Deinococcus aerius: one gene and its partner. The protein of the gene in region 2 interacts with the protein of the main gene of each other region in a pairwise test. Links are inferred from orthologs where the notes say so. Each region holds a gene or a part of one and is shown on either strand. Other genes may lie near its edges. The genes, in order: nadE and dnaA.

Evidence for each region.
Region 1: the proteins of dnaA (region 2) and nadE interact in binary tests that used the Escherichia coli proteins (3 or more experiments, as listed by UniProt). The link is inferred for Deinococcus aerius from one-to-one orthologs.

What each region holds. Positions count from the first base shown.
Region 1 is NZ_BFAG01000004.1:51,489-54,592, reverse strand. Bases 1-2,791 are described here. They hold nadE (NAD(+) synthase), read right to left. Parts: upstream 1,934-2,791; coding sequence 1,067-1,933; downstream 1-1,066. Other genes in these bases: DAERI_RS07090 (MFS transporter), read left to right, coding at 2,563-2,791; DAERI_RS07100 (SDR family NAD(P)-dependent oxidoreductase), read left to right, coding at 1-838. Outside these bases: more of DAERI_RS07090, read left to right, coding at 2,792-3,104. UniProt on the Escherichia coli protein: Catalyzes the ATP-dependent amidation of deamido-NAD to form NAD. Uses ammonia as a nitrogen source.
Region 2 is NZ_BFAG01000016.1:70,218-73,426, reverse strand. The notes cover bases 77-2,972. They hold dnaA (chromosomal replication initiator protein DnaA), read right to left. Parts: upstream 2,273-2,972; coding sequence 881-2,272; downstream 77-880. Other genes in these bases: DAERI_RS18860 (SDR family oxidoreductase), read right to left, coding at 2,372-2,972; dnaN (DNA polymerase III subunit beta), read right to left, coding at 77-519. In the rest of the region: more of dnaN, read right to left, coding at 1-76; more of DAERI_RS18860, read right to left, coding at 2,973-3,209. UniProt on the Escherichia coli protein: Plays an essential in the initiation and regulation of chromosomal replication. Binds in an ATP-dependent fashion to the origin of replication (oriC) to initiate formation of the DNA replication initiation complex once per cell cycle.

The DNA of each region.
Region 1 (3,104 bases), on a different replicon or contig from region 2:
CCGGGGGGCGCGGCTCATGCTCGTGGCGCGGGACACGGAGGAGCTTGACCGCGCCGCCGCCAGCCTGCGCGCCTCGGGCGCCACCGTCCACACCGTCAGCGGCGACCTGACCCTCCAGGCCGACATCGAGCGCATCGTCGAGGAGGCCGCGCGGGTGTACGGCGGCCTGGACGTACTCGTGAACAACGCGGGCCTGATCCAGGTGGGACCGCTGGAGAACATGACGGAGGCCGACTTCCGCGAGATCATGGAGATCAACGCCTTCGCGCCGCTGCGCCTCACCCGCGCCGCCCTGCCGCTGCTGCGCGCCCGCCGGGGCCGGGTCCTCATCGTCTCGTCCATCGGGGGCAAGGTGGCCGTCCCGCACCTCGCGCCGTACTCCATGAGCAAGTTCGCCGTGACCGGGCTGGGCCAGGCCCTGCGGGCCGAACTCGCCCGCGAGGGGGTGGGCGTCACCACCGTCTGCCCCTGGCTGATGCGGACGGGCAGCCCCCGCCACGCCGAGGTCAAGGGCCAGCAGGCCAAGGAGTACGCCCTCTTCGCCACGATGGACAACCTGCCCGTCCTCTCGCTGGACGCGGGGACGGCGGCCCGCCGGATGGTGACGGCCCTCGTGCGCGGCGAGGCCGAGGTGATGGTGGGCGGTTTCGCCCTGCTGCTGCGCTACGCGCAGGCGCTGGCGCCGGGGCTGACCGCGGATATGCTCGCCCTCGGGAACCGCTTCCTGCCCGGCCCCACCACAAGCAGCGGGAGCGTGAGGGGCGCTGAGGTGGAGACGCCCCTCACCCGCAACAATCCCGTCAAGCGCGCGGCGGAACAGGAGTACAACGAGGGGTGAGGCGGGGAGGAAACTTCTTTTCACCCGTGGACGACCTCAAGCCACAGAGGTCTCTTCTGGCCGAGGAGGAAGGCCCGGCTGTGTGAGGTTATCGCCAGGGAAAAGACGTCTATATCGGGAACTTGAAGTCCTGCGGTCTCAGAGGCACTGCTCAACTCGGGGGTTGTCTCCTGGGAAAAAAGGAGCCCGCCCCTCTTCACCGCCTCTCGAACTGCCGCCCGACCCCACTCACTCCCGCCACCACCCGTCGAACGGCGTTACCGGCAGCGCCCGCTTGTGCCGGGTGGCGAGGTAGAGCGCCTCGATGCGGGTCGCGGCTTCCGGTGCCACCTCCCGGCCCTCCAGGTAGGCGTCGATCTGCGCGTAGGTCACCCCCAGGGCCGCCTCGTCGGGGAGGCCGGGGCGGTTGTCCTCCAGGTCGGCGGTCGGCACCTTGCGCCAGGTGGACTCCGGGGCGCCGAGGTGCCCGAGAAGCTGCGCCCCCTGCCGTTTGGTCAGCCCGGTCAGGGGAGTGAGGTCCACGCCGCCGTCCCCGTACTTAGTGAAAAAGCCCGTCACCGCCTCCGCCGCGTGGTCGGTGCCCACCACGAGCAGGTTCTCCTGCCCGGCGAGGGCGTACTGGGCGACCATCCGCTCGCGCGCCTTGATGTTGCCCCGCACGAAGTCGCGCAGGGGGTCGTGGGGTCCGGCCTCGACATCCGGCGAGTTGTGCAGGGGCTCCCGCAGGGCCCGCGCCGCTGCCCGGGCGCTCGCGTCCGCCGCCTCCTTGATGTTCACGGTCACCGTCCGGTCGGGGCGGATGAAGGCCAGGGCCACCTGGGCGTCGGCCTCGTCGGCCTGCGCGCCGTAGGGGAGGCGGACGGCCATGAAGGTGGCCTCGCCGCCCTGCGCCCGCACCCGCTGCGCGGCGAGTTGGCACAGCCGCCCGGTCAGGGTGCTGTCCTGGCCCCCGCTGATCCCCAGGACGAAGCCTTTGGCCGGGGTGCTTCGCAGGTACTCCGCCAGGAAGGTCACGCGGCGCTCGATCTCGGCGGCGGGATCGATCTCGGGCTGAACGTGGAGGTCGCGGCGGATCTGGTCGCGGAGGGTGGGCATGGGGGGAGTATTTCACGGGGGGTGTGGAGGGATTTTGGGAGGGGCAGGGCAACTTGCTGCGGCTTGCCCCCGCCCCCCCTGCCCCCCTACCCCCACCGGGGGCGACGACTCCGCCGCGCGGGGCGGCCCACGCGTTGACGCCAAGCTCGCCTACGTGTCTCTCCTCTTGGTGGAGGGGGGAGCTTTCCGCTGCGCTCGGCAAGGGGCTCGGCCCGCCGCGCCCGTGGTCGCATCTTTCTGCGCGGAATGTTTGATCTTGTTGCTTCCCAAGCCGCGTGCCCACCGTCTCGCTGCGCGAGCCGACGTGGTGAAGGCAGTGCGAGTGCGAGCCGAGGGTAGGAATGGGCCGTCCACAATAGACGGTTTTGAAAACAGAAGCTTCGGCGTTGTTGCTCCCTCTCCCCTTGCGGGAGAGGGTTGGGGAGAGGGGTGGCAAGCAACGCTTGCCTTGTCCCCTATTGCCCGGACGTACCTATTGCCCAGGGAGAGCGGGGGACAACGTTCCTCCTGAACATGCCTTAACGCGCTTGAACCTGTGGATCGCAGCACTTCAGCTCAGTCCGGCTCCCCCCTGTTCCCCCCCAGGTTCCTCCTTCCTCGTGCCAACTCTCACGTACACTCGCCGGGTTATGACTGCGATACCACGGGCGGCTGTCCCCCTCGATGACGCGATTGACCGGCTGGGGTTGGGGCCTTTCCAGTGGCGGCTCCTGGCGATCTGCGGCCTGACGTGGGCGGCGGACGCGATGGAGGTGTTGCTCATGGGCTTCGCGCTGCCGGGCATCAGCGCCGCGTTCGGGCTGGCGCGGGGCTCGGCGGAGGCCACGCTGCTGCTCAGCGCCACCTTTGCCGGGATGCTGGTCGGCGCCCTGTTCTGGGGTTGGCTGGCCGACCAGATTGGGCGCCGGGCGGTGTTCCTGACGACGGTGAGCCTGGGGCTGATCTTTGGCCTGCTCGGCGCCTTTGCCCCCACCGCCTCACTGCTCCTGGCCGCGCGCTTCCTGACGGGCTTCGCCATCGGGGGCACCCTGCCGGTGGACTACGCGATGATGGCCGAGTTCGTGCCGACCGCGTGGCGGGGGCGCTTCCTGGTGTACCTGGAGAGCTTCTGGGCGCTGGGGACGGTGGCGGTGGCGGCGCTGGCGTGGTGGCTGAGCACCGTCTTTGAGCC
Region 2 (3,209 bases):
GTAGCCGTCGGAGGCGACGACCCGGGCGGAGCCGCCGCCGCGGTGTTCCAGCTTGATGCCCCGGAAGACCGCCTGAAACGCCTCGTTGCTCGCCGCGTAACGCACGCTGCCAAAGGCGCGGGCGAGTTCGGCGGCGTCAAGGCTCACGTCGGCGTGGGCGGGAAAGCTCAGCGGCGGGTACGCCTCCAGGTCCCCGGTCTGGAGCTTGAAGTCGCTCCCGCCCGCACGCACGGCGAGTTCGCTCCCCACGATCTCCAGCTCCACGAGTTCGCCGCCCAAATTCCGCACGATCTGCGCGAACAGGTGGGCGGGCACCACGAAGCTCTGCGGGTCCTGCACCTCGGCGGGCACGAAGCACGACAGGTCGATTTCCAGGTTGGTTCCGCTCAGGGTCAGTCCGGCCTCGGACGCCTCCACCTTCAGGGAGGTCAGGAGGGGATTGCTGCTGCGGCTGGGGACCACTCGTTCCAGCAGGCCGAGACCTTCGCTCAGGGTTTTCTTGGTGACGTGCGCTCTCATCATTCCCCTCTCTGGGTTCGCCCCTATCTTTTACCTGTTCTTTTAAAACTAAAAAGATAGTAGTAGTAGTAGTAGGTCCTGTGGAAACTGTGGAAAAGTGGCCTAGGGCCGCTCCAGGAGCCGATCTTGCCTGTGGACAAAATTGTGGATAACTGGCACTTCCCTGTGGATAACCTGTGGATAACTCGGGCACTTATCCACAGGGTTAAATGACCACCCGGTTTTCCACAGAGTTTTCCACAGAAAAAACGGGGTTTTCCACAGGTTATCCACAGGGTTTTCCACAGAAAGTGAAAGTTTGCACACGGATTTGGAACGGTTTTTGGAACTTATTCTGTTCATCAAGGAATTGAAGATGAAACTACGCAAGGTTTTCCTCATCTTCCACATTCTGGAGATGGCGTCGCAGGGCGTCCACCGAGGCCGTCAGCTCGGGGTCCTTGCCCAGTTGCTCGGTCACCTTGGAGACCGCGTGCATCACGGTGGAGTGGTCACGGCCGAAGAACTGGCCGATCTCCGGCAGGGAGTGGCTCGTCAGCTCGCGGATCAGGTACATCGCCACCTGGCGGGGCACGACGACCTCGCGCACCCGGCCCGAGCCGCGAATCACGTCCGGAGGCATGTTGAAGTGGGCGGCGGTCGAGCGCAGCACGTCCATCATCTCGACCTTGACCTCCTGCGGCGCGAACACGTTGCTCAGCGCCTTGGCGGCCACCGCGCGCGAGAAGGGCACGTTGTTCAGGCTGGCGAACGCCACGACCCGCATCAGGGCCCCCTCCAGCTCACGGATGTTGCTCGTCACCTGGCGGGCGATCAGCTCCAGCACCTCCTGCGGGATGTCGATGCGGTTGTGTTCGGCGTTCATCTTGAGGATCGCCACGCGCGTCTCGAACTCGGGGCTCTGGATGTCGGTGATCAGGCCCCACTCGAAGCGGCTGCGCAGCCGTCCCGCCAGCGTCTCGATGTCCTTGGGGGGGCGGTCGGAACTCAGGATGATCTGCTTGTGGTTCTCGTAGAGCGCGTTGAAGGTGTGGAAGAACTCCTCCTGGGTGCGCTCCTTGCCGCCCAGGAACTGGATGTCGTCCACGAGCAGCAGATCCACCGAGCGGTAGCGGTTCCGAAACTGGGTCATCTTGTCGTCGCGGATGGCGTTGATCAGGTCATTCGTGAACGACTCGGTGGAGACGTACTCGACGCGCTTCTCGGGATACCGCTCGGTCATGTAGTGCCCGACCGCGTGCATGAGGTGCGTCTTGCCCAGGCCCACGTCCCCATAGATGAAGAGGGGGTTATAGGCCTTGCCGGGCGACTCGGCGACTGCCAGCGCCGCCGCGTGCGCGAGGTTGTTGTTCGGCCCCACCACGAAATTCTCGAAGGTGTACTTGGGATTCAGGCTCTTGCGGTTCTCGGCGGCCACGGCGGGGGGTGCGGGCCGGCTGATCTGGCCCAGCGGCTGCCCCAGGGTGGGCGCGGGCGGCGGGTCCTGCGGGAGGATCATCGCCTCCTGCACGGCGGGCAGCACCTGGAAGCTGACCTGCGGGTTCTGCGCGCCCAGGCTGCGCAGCGCGTCCTCCAGCAGTTCCAGGTAGTGCTTGCGAAACCACTCCTGCGCGAACGAGTTGCGGACGCCCAGCACGAGCGAGCCGTCCTGCACCCCCAGGTTCTTCACGGGGGCGAACCAGGTGTGGTACTCGACTTCCGAGATGTTTTTGCGGACGTACCCCAGCACGTCCGCCCAGATTTCCTGCGTGATAAGGCGCACCTCCCCTAGGTCTTGCCCACTCGGACTTTCGGGGCCAGCATACCACCCCCTCCCGTTCTCTCTCCCGGGAGAGAGGCGAGAGGGGAAGACTCAGCCCCGGCGGGTGGAGGCCAGCACCTCCGCCTCCCGCCCGGGGGTCAGGAAGAGCTTTTGCGGCGTGTTTGCGCTCCACATGCGGGTGTCCCGGGCCGTCGTCAGGGGGTCGGTGTGGGTCAGGCCCGCCGCCCGCGCCCGCTCGCTGCTCACGTCCATCAGCCCGCCCTGCTCGCCTCCCGCCGGAACCCAGGCGGGCAACTCGCGCCAGCCCACGCCCTGCGCCTCCAGCGTCGCCTCGTCCACCCAGACCGCGTGGGCGTCCGATCCCGTCGCCTCCCGCGCCAGGTTCAGGAACTCCCGCCAGCTCAGCCGGGGACCCGCGAGGTTGAAGACGCCGGGGATATCCTCCTCCAGCACCCTGACCGTGAAGCGCGCGAGGTCGCGGGCGTCGATGACCTGGATGAAGTCGGAGCCGTCGCCGGGGGCGAGGAAGTCCCCACCCGCCGCCACCCGGTCCACCCAGTACGTGTAGCGCCCGGTGGGGTCGTATGGCCCCGCCACGATCTGCGGGCGCAGGATGGTCGCGCGCTCGCCGAAGACCTCCCCCACGATTCGCTCGCAGGTCACCTTGAGGGGGCCGTACGTCTCGCCCGTCACCTCGGTCACGTCCTCGGCGGCCTCGGGCAGCAGGGGGTCGTCCTCCCGAATGGGGTGGCGGCCTTGCTCGGCGTAGACGCTCACGGTGCTGACGAAGACGTAGCGCCCCACCCGATCCCGCAGCTCTTCAGCACTCGCGCGCACCTGCCTCGGCGTGTAGCCGCTCACGTCCACGCAGGCGTCCCAGGTGCGGCCCTCCAGCGCCGCCAGGCCCGCCGCGCCCTCGTCGCGGTCC